DNA from 3 places in the Guyparkeria sp. TX1 genome. Region 3 is predicted to be linked to each of the others. Evidence: predicted binding sites of a transcription regulator. Region 3 holds the regulator's gene; each other region holds the start of a gene.

Region 1 (7,630 bases), 910 kb from region 3:
CACCACGGTGGTCGCCGACACCAACCTCACGCTGCTCGACGAGAGTCGGGTCTTCGATGCCATCGTCCTGCCCGGGGGCCAGCCCGGGGCGAACAATCTCGCCGCCGACAAGCGGGTACTCAGGCGCCTGCAGGACCAGTCGGTTGCCGGGCGCTGGATCGGTGCCATCTGTGCCGCGCCGAAGGTGCTGGCCACCGCCAACCTGCTCAAGGGTCGTCGCATCACGCATTTCCCCGGCGCGCTCGATGCCACCGAGGCGCAGGGTGCCGAGGTGACCGACGAGGCCGTGGTAGTCGACGGCAACCTGGTCACAGGCCGCGGACCGGGCGTGGCGATGGACTTTGCCCTCGCGCTGGTCGAACAGCTGGCCGGACGCGAGACCCGCGACGCGGTGGAATCCAAGCTCGCCCGTTGAATCCCTCCATCGACAATCGTCCCGATCACGCCCCGCGCCTGCCCATCCGGCAGGCGTTTTCCGTTGTGACCTCAGGAAGCTCTGCACGATTCGATGGCATCTCTGGCTCGCGGGTTTGTCCGCAATCAAGACGCCGGCCCGAAGGCGGGCTCGTTGCCCGTCAAGGGACGGCAACGCCGAATGCGGGCAAACCCGCGAGCCCCGTTCGGGCGGGCCCCCAAGGGCCCATCTGCAGCGTTGCAGCCCTTGTGAAGGGCGACGGCCCTTCACGGCGGACTGCGCCTTGCATCTGGGCCCTTGGAGGTCCCGCAGAGACGTCATCGAATCGCGCAGAGCTTCCTTCATGAGCCAGCCACCCCCGTCAACTGGCTACGTCACCCCAGCCGCAACGATCGAGCGCGAGCTGGAGGTCAAGAAAAGCCGCTTTATCGCCCGTGCCGGGCCGGTCGCGGACCGCCGGGCGGCCCTGACCTTCGTCGAGGCAGTGAAGGCGGACTACCCGGACGCGCGCCATCATTGCTGGGCCTACCTGGTCGGCAACCCGGAAACCGCCGCCAGCGCGGCGATGAGCGATGACGGCGAACCGAGCGGCACGGCCGGCAAGCCGATCCTCAACGTGATCCAGCACAAGGGCATCGGTGACGTGATCGTCGTGGTGACGCGCTACTTCGGCGGGGTGAAGCTGGGTGCCGGTGGCCTGGTGCGCGCCTATGCCGGGTCGACACAGCAGGTACTCGCCGAACTCCCCCTGGACGAACATCGCCCGCAGCGGGCCTTTACCCTGGCGCTCGACTTTGCCGACGAGCAGCCGTTGCGACACTGGTCGGACCAGTACGGGGCGCAACTGCTGTCGATCGACTACGGCAACCGGGTGACCGCACGGCTGGACGTACCCGTCGAACAGGTTGACGCCTTCGAGGCCTTCCTTGGCGCCCAGGGCATCGAACGGCTCGAGCCGCCCAACGACGACTGAGCACCACCGACGATACGTGTCGATAGACGCAAAAAGGCCCGGGCTGTTGCCCGGGCCTCGCTCTTGCTGACACGTCCCTGTGTCGTCGAATGGCTCGATATGTCCTTACTTGGTGGTGAACTCGGGGTAGGCCTCCATGCCGCACTCGACCGAATCGACGCCTTCCTGCTCGTCCTCATCGCTGATGCGCAGGCCCATGACGGCCTTGAGGATCAGCCAGATGATTAGGCTGGCGACGAAGACAAAGCCACCGATCAGGGCAAGACCCGCCAGCTGTCCGCCGAGGGTCGCCTCGTCGTTCGACAGCAGTACCGCCAAGACGCCCCAGACACCGGCCACGCCGTGGACCGACAGGGCACCGACCGGGTCGTCGATACGGATCTTTTCGAAGCCGAGGATCGAGAAGACCACGATCACGCCGCCGATCGCACCGATCAGGGTGGCCATCAGGGCAGACGGGGAAGCCGGGTCGGCGGTGATGGCGACCAGACCGGCCAGCGCGCCGTTGAGCACCATGGTCAGGTCGACCTTGCCGAAGGTCAGGCGCGAGGCGATCATCGCCGCGATCACGCCACCGGCAGCGGCGAGATTGGTGTTGGTGAACACCTGGGCGACCGCATTGGCCGAGTCGACATCGGAGACCTTGAGTTCCGAGCCGCCGTTGAAGCCGAACCAGCCCAACCACAGGATGAACGTACCCAGGGTCGCCAGCGGCAGGTTGGCACCCGGCAGGGCATTGACCTGACCGTTCGGACCGAACTTGCCCTTACGCGGACCAAGCAGCAGCACACCCGCCAGGGCGGCAACCGCACCGGTGAAGTGGACGATGCCCGAGCCGGCGTAGTCGGAGTAGCCCAGATCGCTCAGGATGCCGCCACCCCAGCTCCAGTAGCCCTGGATCGGGTAGATCAGGCCGGTGAGGACCACGGTGAAGGCGAGGAAGGCCCACAGCTTCATCCGCTCGGCGACCACGCCGGAGACGATGGACATGGCGGTGGCCACGAACACGACCTGGAAGAAGAAGTCGGCCATGTTGGAGTAGTAGATGTCGCCACCACTCGCCACGACCTCGGCCGCCGTGTTGTCGGCGCCCAGGAAGAAGCTCAGACCCGGGATGATGCTGGAGATGCCGTCGCCGTACATGATGTTGTAGCCGACCACCATGTACATCACGCAGGCGATCGAGAACAGCGCGATGTTCTTGGTCAGGATCTCGACGGTGCTTTTCGAGCGCACCAGCCCGGCCTCGAGCATGGTGAAGCCCGCTGCCATCCACATGACGAAGGCACCGGCGATCAGGAAGTAGAACGTATCGAGGGCATAGCCCAGTTCGATGACTTGAGTTTCCACGGTGAAATCCTCCGCTTAAAGGGCGTCCGCGCCGGTCTCGCCGGTACGGATGCGAATGGCTTCCTCGATCGGCGAGACGAAGATCTTGCCGTCGCCGATCTTGCCGGTACTCGCCGCGTTGGTGATCACCTCGATCACTTGGTCGGCCAGGCCGTCGTCGACGACCATTTCCAGCTTTACCTTGGGCAGGAAGTCGACCACGTACTCCGCGCCCCGGTAGAGCTCGGTGTGTCCTTTCTGGCGACCGAAGCCCTTGACCTCGGTCATGGTGATCCCTTTCACGCCGACGCCGCCGAGTGCCTCGCGGACGTCGTCAAGCTTGAAGGGCTTGATGATTGCGGTAATCAGTTTCATGTTTCTCTCCTCGGAAGCGGGCCGGCGCCGGGCCGACCCGTGGGTCCGTTATGGTTCGGTCGGATCAGAACGACTTGGACCAGCTGATCCACAGCTTCAGGTCGTCGGAATTCGAATCAGCCCATGCGTGATCCCCCGAGATATCAGCCATCTCCAAGTTGAAGCCGACCGAACCGAAATCGCCGACATCCTTGGAAAGGCCCGCGCTCCAGTGACCGTAGTCGAGTTCGTTGGTCGAGCTGTCGTTCTCGAAGCTGTAGTAGCCGTAGTAGAGGCTGCCGCTGTAACCGGAATCGCCGAACGGAACATCGACGCCGGCGTAGTAGTACAGGTCACCCGTATCGAAGGCAGCATCGTCACCGCTTGCCTGAGAATTGACCGTGTAGGCCAAACCGGCGGTGAGATAGCTGTAGGAGAGCGAGCCGTAGATCTCGCCGAAGTCGAGATCGTCGCCGTCCGGGTAGGCGTAGTAGATATAGCCGACGTCGTAACCGAGATCGCCGATACTGCCGCCGTAGCCGGCATACAGGTCGAGCTCGTAGCTGGTGCCGTCACCGAAGTCGACAGTGGAGGCCCAGGTGCCGGCGTAGAAGCCGGAGTCATGCCCGTAGTCGAGGCCACCCTGGACGGCCGCGCCGTCGTCGGTCTGGGTCACACCACGGAAGAAGTAGTTGGAAACCACACCGACATTGGCGGAGACCTCGGCCGCAGCCACGGAGGGCAGGGTGAGGGCCGACAGGCTGACGGCGGAAGCCATGGCGGTGGCAAGGCTGGTGGCGATAAGTGTCTTTTTCATGTCTGTGCTCCATCAGGTGAACGTTCGGGTTCGCCCAGGTCATTGCACCGCCCGTGCCAGTTGTGGTTTTCCTTTATTTATAGACACTTATAATCTCCGCCATCGGAATCGCTCTCGCCGCTCCGCGCACCGGCTCCCCAATTTGGGGACGGCGATTTTCGCTGCTGCCTCTTTATGGTGCGCCCCGCGCCCCGTGATTGCCCCGTAATTGCCCCGGCATCGCCCGGAGATCAGACCGGGGGCGGGTGATGATCGGGTGTGGTCATGCCGGGTCGCTTTGCCTTGCATCTGCCAGGGGTATCCCCAACAATCGGGATGCCGTCGACGACGAACCACACCGAGGTACCGAGATGTCCATCACCCACACGATCGAAGAGATCTCCCAACGCATCGAGCAGGCCATGCCCGAGAGCCTGCGCGAGGGCAAGCAGGAGTTCGACAAGGCGGTTCGCCAGGCCGTCAGCAATGGGTTTTCCCGCATGGATCTGGTCACGCGCGAGGAATTCGACGTGCAGACCCAGGTGCTCGCCCGCACCCGCGCCAAGCTCGAGGCGTTGGAGCAGCGCGTCGCCGAGATGGAAAAACACCACGGCGGCCAGCCCGAGAATGAAGAAGGCGACATGGCCAGCTGAACCCGGACCCGGCAAACCGGTTTCCGCGCCGGTTCGTTGAACAAGCCGTTGCCGACGGGCATGGATGCCCGGCCAGCAGCGGCCTCAGACCGACAATCCCCTCGCCGGCGCCGCGTTTTCCGCAAGGCCCGCCGGCCGACCTACCCACGACACGAGGCATACGGACATGCCCATCGCCAAGATTCACAGCCGGGCCCTGCTCGGCATTCACGCCCCCGCGGTCACCGTCGAGGCCCATGTCGCCCCGGGACTGCCGGCATTCACCCTGGTCGGGCTACCCGAGACCGCCGTGCGCGAATCCCGCGACCGGGTCCGTGCGGCGATCCTTTCCTCGGGCTTCGAGTTCCCGCCACGTCGGCTGACCGTCAATCTCGCCCCGGCCGACCTGCCCAAGGAAAGCGCGCGCTTCGATCTCGCCATCGCCCTGGCCATCCTCGCCGCCACCGGTCAGCTACCGGCGCCCGCCCGTGAACGATTGGCACATATCGAATGCCTGGGTGAGCTGTCCCTGGATGGCAGCTTGCGCTCGGTGCGCGGCAATCTGTCCGCCGCCCGGGCGGCGCGCGATGCCGGGCGGGAATTGCTCCTGCCAGCCGACGGCCAGGCGGAGGCGGAGCTCATCCCGGGGGTTGCCGGCCGAGGGCTACATCATCTGCGCGATCTGGTGGCCTACCTGGCGGGCGAGGCCGATCCCGTGCGACTGGAACACCGTCCACCCCCGCCGGTCGACCCGGCCATCAATGGCGATCTCGCCGACGTCCGCGGCCAACCGCGGGCCAAGCGCGCGCTGGCGATCGCCGCGGCTGGAAAACACAATCTGCTGCTGATCGGTCCACCGGGTGCCGGCAAGAGCATGCTGGCCCAGCGACTCGCCGGCATCCTGCCGCCGATGACCGAGGAAGAGGCGCTGGCCGCCGCCGAGGTGGCCACGGTCACGCCCGGTGGTTTCGACCCCACTCGCTTCGGTGAGCGCCCATTTCGCGCCCCGCACCACTCCGCCTCGGCCGTCGCGCTGATCGGTGGCGGCTCTCACCCGGCACCGGGCGAGATCTCGCTCGCCCACCACGGCACGCTGTTCCTCGACGAGCTGCCGGAATTCGATCGCCGCGTGCTCGAGGCCCTGCGCGAACCACTCGAGGCCGGTTCGGTGATGATCTCGCGGGCCGCGCGCCACGCCCGCTTCCCGGCCGACTTTCAGCTGATCGCGGCGATGAACCCTTCACCGCAGGGCAGCGAGATCCACTCGCGCGCCGCCCAGCGTTACCGCGCCAAGGTCTCCGGCCCATTGCTCGATCGGATCGACATCCACCTGGAAGTCCCGCGCGTGCCGGCCACCGACCTCGATCAGGCTCAGCCCGACGGCGAGGACAGCCAGACCGTGCGCGAGCGGGTGATCGCGGCACGTCAACGCATGCGGGCACGGCAGGGGGTGGTCAACGCGCGGCTGGACGCCGCCGGGGTGGCCGAACACATCGTGCTGGCGCAACCCGAGCGCCACATGCTCAACCGGGCGATCGAGCAACTGAATCTCTCGGGGCGGGCGCGCGAGCGGATCCTCAAGCTCGCCCGCAGCATCGCCGACTACGAGGATCGCGACGCCATCGATTCGGCCGCCCTGGCCGAGGCGATCGGCTACCGCAACCTCGATCGGCTGTTCAGCGGGGGAATGTCGTAACGCTAGCCGGGGCGACGAGCGGTGATGATGGCGCGCCGGGGCGCGGGCAGCCCTTCGCGGGTCCGGGTGGGATCGTCGGGATCGAGGAAGTCGACCAGCGACTGGCGGTCGCCGAACCAGTCGGTGCGGTGCTGCTCCTCCGCGGTGGTCACCGTCACGTCGACCACTTCGGGATCGACGAAGCCCATGCGCTTGAGCCAACCGATCACGGCAGCCGGACTGGGCAGGAACCAGACATTGCGCATGCCAGCGTAGCGATCGGCCGGCGTGAGGATGGTGGTGGCACCCCCCTCGACCACCAGGGTCTCGAGGACCAGCTCGCCGCCCGGGCGCAGGCAGGCCTTGAGTTCACCGAGGTGCGTGAACGGATCGCGGCGGTGGTAGAGCACGCCCATCGAGAAGACCGTGTCGAAGCGCGGCCGCTGCGGAAAGCCTTCCAGCGTAGTAGGCACGATGCCGGCGCGCGTTTCGCCCAGCAGGTGGGCGACGGCATGAAACTGGGCCACGAACACCCAGGTGGGATCGACGCCGAGGGCGAAGTCCGCCCCGGCGCCGAGCATGCGCCAGAGGTGATAGCCGTTGCCGCTGCCGATATCGAGTACCCGACGACCGGCCAGCGGCTGGATGTGGTCGACCAGTCGGTCCCATTTGAGGTCCGAGCGCCACTCGGTATCGATCGACACCCCGAACAGGTCGAAAGGCCCCTTGCGCCAGGGGATCAGGTCACGGAGCACATCCTCGAGCCCGGCCAGGGCCTCGTCGGCACGCGCGGTGATAGCGGGTCGGTCGAGATGATTGACGGCCCCGGCAGGGCGCTCGGGGAGATCGCCGACGGCGGCCAGCCATCGCGACCAGTCGCCGTGATTGACTGACGCCCAGTCGAACGTGCGCCACCCCTCCATCGGCATGCGTCGGGGAAGGTGACCGAGCGCGGCACGGGTCTGGCGGGCGATGCGCTCGATGCCGAGCGCGACCGACCGCTCGGTGGCGGCATCCCTCATCGGTTGATCAGAACCGGTAACCGAGCCCGACGGCGAACAGGCCGGTTTCCTGATCGTAGAAGCGGATATCGGAATCGCGCTCGGACCAGACACCGTAGGCGTTGACCGACCAGTTCGACCAACCGAACGGCTCGGCGTAGCGCACGCCGGCAACCACACCCATTTCCTTGCCGTCGCGGTACTCGTCATAGATCGGCTGACGCGCGTCGTAGCGATCCACGCCGTAGTAACCGGTCATCGAGAGCGACCAGCGATCGATCTCGTAGCGGGCGGTCAGCTGCGGGCGCAGCAGCCAGCCTCGGTTCGCGGCGCCATCGGCATCCAGGCGGCGGTATTGCACGCCGGGCGTCACACTAAAGCGATCGGTGAGGGCGAGCCGGTAATTGAGATCGAAGCGGTGCTCGGTGCCTTCCCGTTCCAGCAGTCGACGCTCG
Region 2 (7,630 bases), 670 kb from region 3:
GGCGAAATCGAGCCGTAACGCGCATGAGCGCGGTGATGACCTGCAGCTAACCTCACCCCTGAGCGTAGCAATCCGCTCCCACGAACTGTCGCTTTCGCTGCGATACCGGCTGTAGCCCCTGACATCACGGAGCTAAATCAGGCAAGGGCCATCTCGATCACTCTTACGAACTCGCACTTGAGGAAATCGGCATCATTTTCCTGCCAACCTGCACGCGGCCGAAGCCAGCGTCTGCAAGATGAACAGTCGTGGCACAATGCCCGCCCATGTCCGCCCGCCAATCCATCAAGCCCGGTTTCACGCCGCCGCCCGACGATGTCATCATCGACGAGGCGGCGGTGTTGCGTTTGTCGGCGTTGCCGTCGGGCGCACTCGATCGGCTCGTGGCGCGCTACGGGTTGCCGCTCGTCTGGGTGACGCCGGGCGAACCCATCCCGGGCAGCTTCTGGGGCGACGACGAGGCCGGCATTATCGGCTCGACGTTGTACGTGCGCCCGGACACGGCGGTGCACTCGGCGCTGCACGAGTTCGCGCATATCGTCTGCATGGACGAGGCGCGGCGGGCCGCGGCACACACTGATGCCGGCAGTGATGACATCGAGGAAGAGGCGGTCTGCTACCTGCAGATCCTGATGGCCGATCATCTCAAGGGCTTTGGTCGCGAGCGGGCACTGGCCGATATGCAGGCCTGGGGCTACACCTTTCGCGTGGGCACGCCGGGCGACTGGTTCGCGCGGGATGCCGACCGGGCAATCGAGTGGCTATTGAACCAAGGGCTGGCCCGACAGACCAACGGGGCGATTGAACCCACCTTCCGTCCGCGAGGCACCGGATGAGCACTCGACTACAGCGCATGCACGCCGTGGCAACCTCGCCCAAGCAGCTGGCTGTGCTGTTTTTGGGCTTCGCCTCCGGCCTGCCGCTGCTACTGACCTCCGGCACGCTGCAGGCCTGGCTGACGATGGAGGACATCGACCTCAAGACCATCGGCCTGTTCGCGCTGGTCGGCCTGCCCTACACGCTCAAGTTCCTCTGGGCACCGATCCTCGACCGCTTCGCCGTGGGCCATTTCGCCCGCCGCCGCGGCTGGATACTGCTGACCCAGGTGTTGATCGCCGTCGGGCTGCTGGGCCTGGCGATCAGCGATGCCCAGACGCAGATCTGGCAGATCGCGATCTTCGCCCTGATGGTCGCCTTCCTCTCGGCCACGCAGGACATCGCCATCGACGCCTGGCGTACCGATACCCTCGACGCTCCCGAACGCGGGCTCGGCGCGGCGGTATTCGTCATGGCCTACCGCATCGGCATGCTGGTCGCCGGTTCGGCGGCACTGGTGATGGGGGACCACATCGGCTGGCCGTTGACCTACACCATCATGGCGGCACTGATGGGCGTGGGCATGGTCACGGCCTGGTTCGCCCCGGAGAAGGACACGCGCGATCTTGCACCGCAGACCATGCGCGAAGCGGTCATCGGGCCGATGAAGGCATTCTTCTCCCGCCCCGAGGCCTGGGCGCTGATCTTCCTGGTCATTCTCTACAAGTTCGGCGATGCCTTCGCCGGCACGCTGACGACCGCCTTTCTGATCCGCGGCGCGGGCTTCACCGCCACCGATGTCGGCCTGATCAACAACGGCGCCGGGCTGATCGCGACAATTATCGGCGGGCTGTTCGGCGGGCTGTGGATGGTCAAGCTGGGCCTGTTCCGCGCCCTGATGCTGTTCGGCGTGCTCCAGGCGATCACCAACCTCGGTTACGCCTGGCTGTACGAATGGAACAGCTACGGGCTGATGGTGGCGGTTATCTCGCTGGAGAACTTCGCCGGCGGACTGGGCACCGCCGCCTTCGTCGCCTTCCTGATGGCGCTTTGCGACAAGGAATACTCCGCCACCCAGTACGCCCTGCTCTCGGCCATCGCCGCGCTGGGGCGCATCTATCTCGGGCCGACCGCCGGTTTCATCGTCGAGGCCGTCGACTGGACGATCTTCTTCCTCCTCACCTTCCTGGCCGCCCTGCCCGGTCTGTGGCTACTGTGGCGCGCGCGGCACACCATTCGTCGACTCGACCAGTAAGGCCGCGCGAGGCGGGAACCTCTCAGGCCAAGGCAGGTCCCGTCTTCTATACTGGAGCGAGCCGACAACGACCGGGAGTAACGGCATGAAAGGACGTATTGGACGAATACTGGTCGCGACGGGCGCGGCCCTCGTGATCGGCCAGGCCAACGCCATGGCCCAACCGCCGGAGCACGCCGGCCAACCGCAGAAGGCACAGGGCGCGCCGGAAAAGGCGGAGAAACAAGGCATGGCCAACCCGCCGGAGCGCCACGCCGAGCGTGAACGCAACACCTCGCGCTACCATATCTCCACCCGCGAACGGACGTACATTCAGGACTGGTACAGCCGCAACCTGCCGCCGGGCCTGGCCAAACAGGGCAAGGTCCCGCCGGGGCATGCCAAGCGGCTCGAGCGCGGCTCAACGTGGCCGCCACGTGATGTGGAATATGAGCGCCTGCCGCGCGAACTGGTGCGCCAGCTCTCTCCGCTGCCGGACCACATGCGCTACTACCGGGTGGGCCCCGACGTGGTGATCGCCGACACCGCCGGCAACGTCGTCAGCGACATTGTCTACGACATCCTCAATTGACAACCGGTCACGCCGCCACTCGGCGTTGTGGCCGGCGGCCAGCTAAACCGTTAAGATTCACCCTTTGCCGGACTAGCCTGTCCGCCACCATGAGCGGCGGCAGGTCCGGTCATGGAAGCTCTGCACGAATCCGATAATGCTCCGCGCGCCTTGTTCTCGAACGGCTCGCCAAGCCAGGGCGCTATCCGATTCGTGCAGAGTTTCCCAATTTACGCCAAGCCAGCGACCGACGACATGACCGCAGACGAGCATCAGGCCACCGACCCGAAACCGGAAACCACCGGCACCGACGCGGTCGAGACCACCCCAGAGGCCAGCCAGGAAGCAACCGCGCCGGCCGAACAAACCGTGGCCGAAGGCCAATCCGACAGCGCGCAGGGCGACCAGCCCCAACCTCAGGCAGAATCTGCGGCAGCGAACCAGCCGAAAAAGCCGCGCGTCCACCCGCGTGAGGCGGTCAAGCAGTTCGAGGCCGCTTGGCCGGAGGCGTTTTCCTCCGACCCGAAACAGGTCAAGCCGCTGGCCATCGGCATCCTCCAGCAGATCCTCGCCGATCGCCCGGCCGAGCTTGATGGGCTCAACTCCAAGGCCATCCGCGCGGCGATGAAGTTCTACACCTCGCGGCTGTCGTACCACATCGCCATGAAGAACGCCGAGCACCGCGTCGACCTCAAGGGCGAGCCGGCCGAACCGGTCGATGACAAGGCACGAGGCCACGCCGAGGAACAGATCAAGGCCATCCACGCCGCCCGCGACGCCAAGCGCGCCGAGCAGGGCGAAACTGAAGAAGGCAGCGAGAAGAAGCCACGCCGCCCCCGCAAACCGGCAGACAAGGGGCCGCGCAAGGCAGCCAATGGCGGCCAAGGTGACAAGGCACGGTCAGGACAGGAAGGCAACAAGCGCCGCAATGACCGTCGACCGAACAAGTCCGGCGAATCGCGCAAGTCAGAACAGGCCGATCCGGCGCTGAAGAACCTCAGCATGGAAGAAAAGCTCGACCGACTCGCCCAGCGCTTCGGCCAGGACGGCGTGAAGTAATACCCACGGTCGTGGGATCGGGCCCCGCCGGCGAAAGCCGCCTGGGCGACTCCGCTGTTCTCAGCCTTTTAAGCGGCTGATTTCCACCACACCGTTCAAATCCGGCACACCGGGGCCCCCGCGCCTTGCCTCGTCACCGATGAATTGCCGGGTCGGAGCGACAGGGACGCCGCTCCGAGGTTCGCGCGACACGACGTCGCGTCGAACCGGGCCCGACAGCAAGTCAGCGGTGAAGGGGAAGGTCTGCACGAATACGATGCCGCTCTGCGCGTCTTGAGGCGGGCAGATGCAAGGCGCCCGTTCGCCGCGGAAGAGTCATTCTCTTCCCAAGGACGGCAACGCAGCAGATGCCCGCCTCAAGACGCGCCCTGCGGGGCCTTGCGAGTCGCCCGCGTTCGGCGTTGCGCCGTCTTGACGTGGCCATCGGCACGCCAGCGACGCCGCGCCTTGATCACGAACGACTCGCAAGGCCAGAGTGGTATCGGATTCGCGCAGCCCTTCCCCCTGGAAGCCCGAAGGGCCAAGGCGCCGGGGTGTCCTTGTCTTTGGGCACTTTCTATTGGACAAGCAATAGAAAGTGGCTCGGGCGTGGTCACCCTCGCCGAAACGGAGACAAGCAGCTTCATAAACGCCCGAAAGCTATACCACCTTCACACCAAGGTGCCTTGCTCCGATCGATCAACATAGATCCGCCGGGACTCGCGCCGTGGGCGCGATTCATTTGCCGGGCAAACTCCCACGGGTCCGGCTGTCCCCGAACGGCGGCGGCAGCAAACTGTTCGCCCGATCATCCAACACCATACCTAGCAACACGCCCCCCCATGAGCCGATCCAAACGCAATCGCCCCATCCGCCGCTGGATCTGGCGAATCATCCTGCTGGCGCTGCTCGCCTTCCTGCTGGTCCAGCTATGGTTCTTCGTGCAGGTCTGGCACCTGCGGGACAACAACCCTGAGACCACCGCCTTCATGCGCGAGCGCCTGGAACTCCTGCGAGGCATTCGCCCGGACATTACGGCCCAACAAATCTACGTGCCCTACGACGCCATCAGTCCGGCCGCCCGCCGTGCCGTGGTCGCCTCCGAGGACGACCGCTTCATGGACCACTGGGGCATCGACCTGGTGGGCTTACGTCACGCCATGGAACGTAACCTCGAAGCCGGCGAGATCGTCGCCGGGGGATCGACCATCACACAGCAACTGGCAAAGAACCTGTTCCTATCCGCCGGCCAGTCACTTTGGCGCAAGGGCCAGGAAGCGCTGATCGCCCTGATGCTGGAAGGCGTGCTGGGCAAGCGCCGGATTCTCGAGCTGTATCTGAACTACGCCGAATGGGGCGACCTGCTCTACGGCGTCGAGGCCGCCGCCCGCCACTACTACGGCAAGTCAGCCAGCGGCCTGACCCGACACGAATCCGCCCGTCTGGCCGCCATGCTGCCCAACCCGCGCTTCTACCAGGACAACCGCAACGCGCGCGGATTGCAGGTGAGGACCGATGCGGTGCTCGGCCGAATGGAATACTCAAAGACGCCTTGAGTCAGCGAATAACGGAGCCATCAGAGGCGGGCAAAGACTTTTGACCTCTTTTCCGTATCACGGGGAAACTGGAGATGGTCGCAGTCGCTATGAGCTAATTGCCTCTGACCCCTTTTTTACTGGGAAGCTGCTCATCTGGCGGCCATGCTCCCCAATCCGCGCTTCTACCAGGACAACCGCAACGCACGCGGATTGCAGGTCAGGACCAACGCGGTGCTGGGCAGAATGGAATACTCGAAGACGCCTTGATTCCGGTACAACCGGGGTTATCTCATCGATTCGGACACTCGCCACCAACACGTGAACGAGCCCCTCCCCCCTTTAAGGCGAATTACCCCTGACCCCCTTTTCCACCCCAGGTACCTGATTCCATCCACCGCGACAAAGTAGTCCCGAAACACGAACGTAAGGAGATGTTCCACCCGCGCTCGAGATGCGCTGACACAAAAAAGCCGCCCAACGGGGCGGCTCTTAATTATTAGCCGGCTATTCGTGAAGCGAAATTACGGTCGGCATGCACTCGGAAGATACTTATCTTCCAAACCATCACAATCCCAACTGGAGATCTGGCCCGACGTCTCAACGTTAGGTGTAATTGTCAAGTTCGAATCAGTGATACCAGCAAGCACACCGTCATCAAAAGTCACCGTGATCGTACCGGTGCCGTCAGTAGCAACCGCAACAGTGCTGAAATACTTCCCGTTCAGCTCACTAGCCGCAGTGGTGATGGCAGAATCGCTACCGACACCTGTCAATGTGCCATTCTCAGAGGAAAACACAGCGATGTCTGCACGAAGACCCGCAGTGGAGGTGAAACCCTCGGACGCCTGCGCACGAGCGGTGTAATCTTGGTATGCCGGCAGCGCGATGGCAGCCAAGATACCGATAATCGCCACGACGATCATCAGCTCGATCAGGGTAAAACCCTTCTGAACCTGCTTGTTCATTTGCTTCATCATTCGTGAAATTCTCCTTTGGAGCGTTGATCAACCGGGCCTCCTGGCCCATAGGCCCCTTATACGCAAGCACGCCCCGTGCCAGCTATCGCAAACGGCATGCCAGGGCCGGCGGACATGGGGTATGCGACGTGTCGCCGCCAGCCCTGCGTCAAGTCCCGACGCGCACCGAGCACCTACTGTCACGAGTTGACACACTGTTTCGCAGAACTTTAAGGCTGGGATCACAAAACAAGCAAACGCAAAAAGCCCCGGCAGATGCCGGGGCCCTGATTCCACTTGGCTGCGAAACCGTTATTCGCCCACCGCGACCTCATCCTTGATTGTCGCGATGGTTTTCTCACCGATACCCTCGACCTCGGCAAGCTGGTCGACCGACTCGAAGCGTCCGTGCTCGGAGCGGTATTCCACGATGCGCTCGGCGTAGACCTGGCCGATGCCGTTGAGGGTAACCAGCTCCGCCTTGGATGCCTCGTTGATATTCAACGGCTCCGCAGCGAATGCCGGAGGGGCGAGTAACAGCGCGGCACCGATGGCGGCCGCGCGTACGGAATGGGTGAGTCCTTTCATCATCCTACCTCCTTGTACACGTGGGATGGTTGTACCTTACGCGGGCCGATCCCACATGCATATCAGCATATTCCTAATATGCTGTAGGAGTTTACGGTTTAGATTGTAGGAATATGCCTACAGGGCTCCGCTCTACCCAACCCTTCCGGCACTAAGTGGAATCGGGAGGCTCTCCGACGTGGACTGTTGGGCTAAAGCCCAACCCACAGAACTGGCCTCTGGTGACCGCGGAGGCCGAGAAGTCCTTAGGAAAACGAAGAAAGCAACTCACGCCGCACAAGAAAAACCCCGTCCAGCTAATGCTGCGACGGGGCTTTCAATTGGGAGCCTGGCGTTGACCTACTTTCACATGGGGAGGCCCCACACTATCATCGGCGATGCGGCGTTTCACTGCTGTGTTCGGGATGGGAACAGGTGGTTCCACCGCTCTATGGACGCCAGGCGAAGGGGTAGCCGCCCGGCGTGAGCCGGACGGCAGTAAAGTGAATGCGGTATGTACGGGGTATCCGTGTGTGTCGCTTTGGCGTTATATGGTCAAGCCGCACGGGTGATTAGTACGGGTTAGCTGCATGCATTACTGCACTTCCACATCCCGCCTATCAACGTGGTGGTCTTCCACGGCCCTTCAGGGGGCTCGAAGCCCCGGGGAGATCTCATCTTGGGGTTGGCTTCCCGCTTAGATGCTTTCAGCGGTTATCCAATCCGAACTTAGCTACCCGGCAGTGCCACTGGCGTGACAACCGGAACACCAGAGGTTCGTCCATCCCGGTCCTCTCGTACTAAGGACAGATTCCCTCAAATCTCCAACGCCCACGGCAGATAGGGACCGAACTGTCTCACGACGTTCTGAACCCAGCTCGCGTACCACTTTAAATGGCGAACAGCCATA
Region 3 (7,630 bases):
AGGAGCCCGTGACTTCCTCGCCGTGAACGGTGAAGCACGGTGCGTCATCGGCGATCAGGCGGTGACCGCGGCTGAGGAGTTCGAGTGCGACCTCGCTCTTGCCAATGCCCGCCGAGCCGCGGATCAGCACCCCCAGCCCGCTGACCTCCATGAACACGCCATGGCGCCAGTCCTCGTTCGTGTTGCCACACAGGCGCCGCAGCCGGCGAGCGATGGTTTCATCGTCCTCACTGCTGCTCAGGATATGGATGTCGGCCCCTATGCTCGGGACCGTGGCGTGCCGATCGAGCCAGTCGGCAAGTACGTCAGCGTGTGCCTGGCTGAGAATGATCACCCGCGGCGGGGTGATCGTCGCCACCGGCCCATTGGCCCGCTGCAGGCACTCTTCACCGCATTGCAGGTAGTGACGCAGCGCCGGGGAGATCAGTGCGACGCGCGTGGGAATCCAGGGATTCGCCGGGCCGACCAGGCGTTGGTCGTCGGCAACCGGTGTGTCCCAGCCGTCGGGAAGCGCCTGCTGCCAGTCGCCGTCGCCGGCATCGGAGGGGAGGTGGCGGTATGTAAAGCTCGGGATCATGGCCTGCCCGTTTGCCGATCAAGGCTCGATGGTCGGGCGTAAGCCCGAATTAGGGAAGGTCTGCACGAATCGATCGCCATTCTGGCTCGCGGGTTCGCCCCACTCGGCGTTGCGCCCCTTGTGAGTGACGGCGGACCGCGCCTTGCACCCGAACCCCTGGTGTCCCCGGGGTAACGCTATCCATTCGTGCAGACCTGCCCTCTAGCTGGCGGTCGCTTCTGCGCTGTCCTTAAGCCACTCTACCATCAGCGCCTGAACGCGCTCGGCGCTCTGGGCCTCCATGATGGTCTCCCGCTCGTCGGGATCGTTGAGATGGCGGGCCAGGCGGCCGAGGATTTCCAGGTGTTGTTCGGGGCAATCCTCGGGAATGACCAGGCCGATCACCAAGGTGACTGGGGCGCCATCCGGGGCGCCGAAGTCCACGCCTTCTCGCAGCCGGATCAGGGCACCTCGCGGGGTGAGGATGTCATCGACCCGGCCGTGGGGCACGGCAATGCCATGACCGATCGCCGTGCAGCCCAGCCGTTCGCGGGCAACCAGGGCCTCGAAGATGCGGGTGGCCTGCTGGCCACCCAGTTCATCGTCGGCCAACAGTCCGGAGAGTACCTCCAGGACTCGCTTGCGGCTCTGGTACAGCTCGTCGATCCGGATGTGATGGATCGGAAACAGCTCGGCAGTATTCATTAAGCACCCTGTCGGTCGACTGGCCGCGAGGATCGCTCACGGGTCGGGGCGGGAATGTGTTGAATCGGCGCGCATCATAGCGTGTTGCGCCGGCTGTGCAACACCGATTCCGACGTGGCGAAGGGAGCGATCAATGCGTGCCTCCCATCATCCGCCGGCGATTACGCCGGCGGGGCCGGCTCAGCGGTGGCTGGTCAGCTTTTCCTTGTGCTTGACGATCTGCCGGTCGAGCTTGTTGATCATGGCGTCGATGGAGGCGTACATGTCGTCGGTGACCGCCTCGGCGTGCATGTCCTGACCGCTGACGTGCAGGTTGGCTTCGGCTTTCTGCGCTTCCTTGCGTTCCACGGTCAGAATGACGTGGATATCCACCAGCTTGTCGAAGTGTCGTTCAAGACGAGTGAACTTCTCGTGGACGTGGGCCTTGAGGGCCTCGGTAACGTCGACGTGATGACCGGTGATGTCTATCTGCATGTGCCGCTCCTTATAAGTGCGTTATATCAATCGCTTGCGGTCGGTTGATGAGGCGATCCCCATCGCCTCGCGGTATTTGGCGATCGTCCGTCTCGCGACGTCGATCCCCTCGTCTCCAAGCATGGTCGCAATCTTGGCATCGCTCAAGGGCTTCTTGGGATTTTCTTCCTCGACCAGTTTCTTGATGCGTGCCCGGATGGCGGTGGCGGAACATTCGCCGCCGTCGCTGGTGCCGACGTGGCTGGAGAAGAAATACTTGAACTCGAATACGCCCCGGGGGGTGAGCATGTACTTGTTGGTGGTCACCCGGCTGACCGTCGATTCGTGCAGTTCGAGCGTCTCGGCGATCTCGCGCAGGACCAGGGGTTTCATGGCGATTTCGCCCTGCTCGAAGAACTCGATCTGCCGGCGCACGATTTCGCGGGCGACGTTCAGCAGTGACTCGTTGCGGCTGCGCAGGCTCTTGATGAACCAGCGGGCCTCCTGCAGGTGGTTGCGGATGTAGGTGGCATCCTTGCCGCGGCTGGAGCGGTCGATCAGGCCCGCGTATGTCTGGTTCACTCGCAGTCGTGGCGCGATTTCCGGGTTGAGGTCGACGTGCCAGCCATCCTCGCGATGCGTCACGAGCACGTCCGGCTTGATGTAGTCGGCCGCCGTGTCGCCGATGGACAGCCCCGGGCGTGGGTCGAGCATCTGGATGAGTCTCAGCGCCGATTCGAGTCGTTCTCGACTGATGCCCAATCCCTTGGTGACCTGTGGCAGTTCCCGCCGGGCGATCGCCTCGAGCCAGTCGCCCTCCAGGACGGCACGGGCATCGGCGGCCGCCGGGTCGTCGCCATGCCGTTGGTCGATCTGGATGATCAGGCACTCGGCCAGCGAACGCGCACCGACACCCACCGGGTCGAGCCGCTGGATATAGTGAAGCGTGGCCTCAACCTCCTCGACATCGATTCCCGGCAGCTCGTCCTTGAGCAAGGCGACGAGTTCCTCGAGGGGCTCCTCGAGATAGCCGGACGGTTCAATGGATTCGATCAGTGCCGTGGCGATCCGGCGGTCGGTCTCCGACAGCGTGGCCAGATGAATCTGGCTTAGCAGGTGATCGCGGAGATTGTCCTCCCCGGTCGATTGGGTCGCGAAGGGGTCGTAGTCGTCGCCGGGGGTGTTGGCGCTAAGAGGGGTGCTGCCATCGGACTCGTAGTAATCATCCCAGGACGAGTCCACCACCAGGTCGTCGTCGGCCGACTTGTCCTTGCGGTCCTCGAGCAGTTCCTCGCCGGCCTGCACGCCAGGGTCCTGCTCCTCGTTGGCATCCTTATCGGTGGTGTCTTCCTCGGGTTGCTCGTCTTCCGCGACCTCGAGCAATGGGTTGCTGTCGAGTGCCTGCTGAATCTCGAGGCTCAGTTCCAGGGTGGAGAGCTGCAGCAACTTAATTGATTGCTGCAGTTGCGGCGTCATCGCCAGCGACTGCCCCAGGCGAAGTTCGAGTCCTGCCTTCATGCCGGCCATGTCGAACCCTCCGCGGTGGCACCGGCGCCGAGTTTGGAGCGAGCCAAGGGTTCGGCTGCCGTGGGTGTTGTCAAGCCCGGGAACAGGCCATGAAGGGGGAGTGCGCACGCAATTTGCATGAGATCGAGTTTAGCCGATCGGAGGCGCACTATGCCAACGATTTCGGCTCGGAAGCCACCTTGCCTATTTCGCCGGTCGGACGTCCGGTGGGGGGCATTACAAGGTGAAATCGTGGCCCAGGTAGACGTCCCGAACCGACTGGTTAGCCAGCAACTCCTCGGCCGTGCCGTGCGCCAGGATTGTGCCGTCGGAGACGATGTAGGCCCGCTTGCACACGCCGAGGGTTTCGCGAACGTTGTGGTCGGTGATCAGCACGCCGATGCCGCGATCACGCAGGTGCTCGATGATGCGCTGGATATCGATCACCGAGATCGGATCGATCCCGGCGAATGGTTCGTCGAGCAGCATGGCTCGGGGGTTGGCGGCGAGTGCCCGAGCGATCTCCACGCGACGACGCTCGCCACCGGAGAGGGATTGGCCCTTGGAGTCGGCGATGTGGGTGATGTGGAGCTCCCGGAGCAACTCGTCAAGCGCTCGAGGACGCGTGGCGCGATCCAGATCGCGGCGCAGCTCGAGAATGGCGAGGATGTTCTCGCGCACGGTCAACTTGCGAAAGACCGAGGGTTCCTGCGGCAGGTAACCCAGCCCGAGGTGGGCGCGCCGGTCGATCGGCGTGTGCGTGATGTCGCGGCCATCGAGATAGACCGCGCCCTGATCGACGCCGACCAGCCCGACGATCATGTAGAAGCTGGTCGTCTTGCCGGCTCCATTGGGACCGAGCAGGCCAACGATCTCGCCGGCCTCGACGCTCAACGACACGTCGCGCACGACCGGGCGAGCCCCATAACTCTTCGACAGGCTTTTGACCTCGAGCAGGGCGTGGCGCTGCTGTTGAGCGGCAAGGTGAGATTGGGTGGTCGCCTCGGTCATGGTCGCGTCAGTCCCCACCGTTGTCGTCTTTCTTGTTGCGTGGCTGCAGGGTCATCTCGACACGTGCTTTGCCGCCTTCCTCACCGGCCTCGACCACCTCAGTGCCGAGATCGTAGGTGATGCGCTCGGACCGGATCTCGTCCCCGGTACGTTTGAGCCATGCCTCGCCCGTAAGAACGACCGAGCCCTCGCCCGTGCGGTAGTCGGCCTCGCGCGCCTCGCCCTCGACCCAATTGCCTTCGTCATCGCGCTCCCGGAAGGTGGCGGGACGGCCCTCGAGCACGGCCCGTACCAGCTCGCCGTCCTCGAGGTAGAGCGTGGCGCGGTTGCCGGTGGCGTGCAGGCTGCCCTGATCGATTACCACGTCACCGGTGTAGACGCTGGTGCCTTCCTGGTACTTGGTCACCTTCTTGTCTGCCTGAACCTTGACCGGCTGCGTCCGGTCGGCCTGAGCAGCGAGGACTGGCTGGGCACCGAGGCCGATCATCAGCGCCAGGCCGAGTGTCCCGAGCCGGTTTGCGTGGCTGCGGCGTGAGCGGATGAAATGCGTCGGGATGTGCATGATGTGATCTTCCTGCCTTCTCGCCGGCGTCGGGGCGGCGTTCCTGCCGTGCCGAGTCGGGTGGGTTAGTCGGTTTTACCGGTTGAACCCGGTTGGATTTCGTCGCGAACCTGCCCGGTCTGGGTCAGGACCTCGATGCCCCAGTCGAGGGCTATCTTTTCGGCGTTACTGTGCCAGCGCGGCGTGCCGTCCGGCGCGGTCTCGCTGAATCGAGCCGGGACATCCGTGCGTGCCCGGCGCTGTGCCGGGTAAAGCCAGAGTTGTTCGGTGGTCAATTCCAGCAGCCCGCGCTCCTGGTGTGGCTCGCGCTGGGCGTGAACCGATCCCGCCAGTTCGACGGTCTCGCCTCGATCGGTCACCGTGCCGCGTTCGGCACGCAGTGTCCATGGCGGCACGGCCGGATCGGCATCCAGCAGGGTGACTCGCGGGGAGTCGAGCTCGTAGCGGTCTCCCGTTGCTGTCTGGTCAAGCTGGATGGCCTGCGTGCTCTGAAGCTGGTAGGCAAGTTGGCCTGCCTCGTCGTATTGCCAACTGATGGGATTGTCGAGACGCTGGGCATAACCGCTGGCCGTATCCCGGGGTAGGGCGAGCTCGTCGGCGAGGTTGTGCCACGCCAACCAGGCAACCAGCCCCAGTCCCGCCATGGCGAGCAGGCCGCGATTGACCCGTGACGAAATGGGCCAGCGCATGGTCAGCGGTACCGCGCCAGTACGTCACCCCATTGATCACGCGCGTCGATCAGTGTGTCGATCAACGCCCGTACCGCCCCGTAACCACCGGGTACCGGGCTGATCCAGTCGACCCGGCTGCGGATCACCATGGGGGCATCGCTGACCGTTGCCGACAGTCCGGCGCGATTGAGCATTGGCAGGTCGAGCACGTCATCACCCATCGCCGCGATCTCCTCGAGGCCGATCTCGAGCAGTTGCGCGAGTTCCTCGATTGCCTGGCCCTTGTCGGTCGCGCCAAGTACCACGTGCTGGATGCCCAGCGACTTCGCCCGTCGGCTGACCGCGGGCGACGAACGCCCGGTGATGATCGCAACGTCCACGCCCAGTTCCTGGATGAGCTTGATGCCATGGCCGTCGCGGCTGTGGAAGATCTTGTGCTCCTCACCATCCTCGGTCAGGTGCAGGCGGCCGTCGGTCATCACGCCGTCGACGTCGAGCACCAGCAGTCGGACTTGTCGGGCCCGTTCGATCCATGTCGTGTCACGGTTGGCCATCAGGCTACCCCCGCCCGCAGCAGGTCATGCATGTTCAGGGCACCGACCAGGCGGTTTTTTTCGTCGACGACCAACAGCCCGTTGATCTTGTCGCGCTCCATCATCGCCATCGCCTCGGCGGCGAGCACGTTGGCCGGGCAGGTGCGCGGGTCGGGGGTCATGGCCCGCTCGATCGGGCAGTCGAGATCGAAATCGCTTCGATCGAGCAGGCGACGCAGGTCGCCGTCGGTGAACAGTCCCAGCAAGCGTTCGTCTTCGTCCACGACGGCGGCCATGCCGAGGCCACCCGAGGACATCACCAGCAGGGCCTGCTTGACGCTCTGACGAGGTCCCACGCGCGGCAGCTGCTCGCCGGTGTGCATGACATCACGCACGTGCAGCAGCAGGCGTCGTCCCAACGAGCCTCCCGGGTGGGAGAGCGCGAAGTCCTCGGGCTGAAAACCGCGGGCATCCAGCAGAGCGACGGCGAGGGCGTCGCCCATGACGAGTGTGGCGGTGGTGCTTGCCGTGGGCGCAAGGTTGAGTGGGCAGGCCTCGCGGTCGACGCCGACGTCGAGATGCACGTCGGCCGACTGAGCGAGCGTCGACTGCGGGCGGCCGGTCATGGCGATCAGGCTGACGCCGAGGCGCTTGATTACCGGCAGGATCGCCAGCATCTCGCCGGTTTCGCCAGAGTTCGACAGGGCGATCACCACGTCGCGTTCGGTGATCATGCCCAGATCGCCGTGACTCGCCTCGCCCGGGTGGACGAAGAAGGCCGGTGTGCCGGTGCTCGCCAGGGTAGCGGCGATCTTCCCGCCGATATGGCCGGATTTGCCCATGCCGGTGACGATCACGCGACCGTCGCAATCGAGCATCAGGCGGCAGGCATCCACGAACGTCTGATCGAGTCGTGCGGGCAACGCGTCGATGGCATTGCGCTCGATGTCGATCACCTCGCGGGCCATGCGCAGCAGGTTGTCGGGATGCAGGGCGTTGTGCTCCATGGGGTATCCGGTTGGCATGCTAAGATTTTCGGGTTTCGGAGTATATCAGCCCGACGCAAGCGGACCGCCCGTGGCACGCCGTGCCTTGAAGACAGGCAGCGGTTGCTGTGGTTCCGGCGTCGTTTGATTCCTTATTCCAGTCCTGGAGGTGAGCGAATGCAGCCCGAAGCTACGGCCATTCAGGTGGATCCTGCGGATGCGGTGATCGAGCGACAAAGGGAAGCGGCACGACACCACCGTCTGGAGGTGGTCTTCCGTGACGGCGATGCCGGCGGCGAGGCGGCCCCCGAGGTGGCCGTGATCCCGCCCGGGGGCTGTTGGATGGGTAGTCGAGCCAACGAACATGGTGCCCGTCCCGTCGAGCAGCCGCGGCACGAAGTGCATTTCGAGCGTGCCTTTGCCATCACCCGTGGGGCGATACGCCGTCGCGAGTATTTCGCCTTCCTCGAGGCGAGCGGGCATCGTCGGCCACGCCCCTACAGCTGGAATGACCCGGAATTCCCCATGTACAACGTCTCGGCGGACGATGCCGAGGCCTACGCGCGCTGGTTGAGCGACGTCACCGGCCACAGCTATCGTCTGCCCACGGAAGCCGAGTGGGAGTACGCCGCACGGGCGGGCACCGA

What was found. The regulator sigma-54, encoded in region 3, starts transcription at its own class of promoters, with help from an activator protein. The targets are predictions, from matches to a motif close to TGGCANGNTNCNTGCTT.
Region 1: the regulator sigma-54 is predicted to act here: its motif matches at 3,931-3,947, upstream of VWP12_RS02560 (TorF family putative porin).
Region 2: the regulator sigma-54 is predicted to act here: its motif matches at 6,239-6,255, upstream of VWP12_RS01425 (pilin).

The regions. Positions count from the first base shown of each region.
Region 1 is NZ_CP144142.1:528,032-535,661, forward strand. Features, by position in the region: gene VWP12_RS02540 (DJ-1 family glyoxalase III) at 1-415, shown strand, start outside; gene VWP12_RS02545 (YigZ family protein) at 759-1,388, shown strand; gene VWP12_RS02550 (ammonium transporter) at 1,494-2,738, opposite strand; gene VWP12_RS02555 (P-II family nitrogen regulator) at 2,754-3,092, opposite strand; gene VWP12_RS02560 (TorF family putative porin) at 3,157-3,888, opposite strand; gene VWP12_RS02565 (accessory factor UbiK family protein) at 4,239-4,520, shown strand; gene VWP12_RS02570 (YifB family Mg chelatase-like AAA ATPase) at 4,687-6,195, shown strand; gene cmoB (tRNA 5-methoxyuridine(34)/uridine 5-oxyacetic acid(34) synthase CmoB) at 6,198-7,196, opposite strand; gene VWP12_RS02580 (DUF2860 family protein) at 7,204-7,630, opposite strand, start outside.
Region 2 is NZ_CP144142.1:290,768-298,397, forward strand. Features, by position in the region: gene VWP12_RS01395 (outer membrane protein) at 1-115, shown strand, start outside; gene VWP12_RS01400 (hypothetical protein) at 267-836, shown strand; gene VWP12_RS01405 (AmpG family muropeptide MFS transporter) at 833-2,071, shown strand; gene VWP12_RS01410 (hypothetical protein) at 2,157-2,642, shown strand; gene VWP12_RS01415 (ProQ/FINO family protein) at 2,877-3,680, shown strand; gene mtgA (monofunctional biosynthetic peptidoglycan transglycosylase) at 4,502-5,215, shown strand; gene VWP12_RS01425 (pilin) at 5,719-6,162, opposite strand; gene VWP12_RS01430 (ComEA family DNA-binding protein) at 6,466-6,744, opposite strand; rRNA gene rrf (5S ribosomal RNA) at 7,068-7,183, opposite strand; rRNA gene VWP12_RS01440 (23S ribosomal RNA) at 7,272-7,630, opposite strand, start outside.
Region 3 is NZ_CP144142.1:1,929,436-1,937,065, reverse strand. Features, by position in the region: gene VWP12_RS08940 (hypothetical protein) at 1-577, opposite strand, end outside; gene VWP12_RS08935 (PTS sugar transporter subunit IIA) at 779-1,261, opposite strand; gene hpf (ribosome hibernation-promoting factor, HPF/YfiA family) at 1,442-1,735, opposite strand; gene VWP12_RS08925 (RNA polymerase factor sigma-54) at 1,757-3,232, opposite strand; gene lptB (LPS export ABC transporter ATP-binding protein) at 3,458-4,231, opposite strand; gene lptA (lipopolysaccharide transport periplasmic protein LptA) at 4,239-4,793, opposite strand; gene lptC (LPS export ABC transporter periplasmic protein LptC) at 4,859-5,482, opposite strand; gene VWP12_RS08905 (KdsC family phosphatase) at 5,485-6,018, opposite strand; gene VWP12_RS08900 (SIS domain-containing protein) at 6,018-7,004, opposite strand; gene VWP12_RS08895 (formylglycine-generating enzyme family protein) at 7,161-7,630, shown strand, end outside.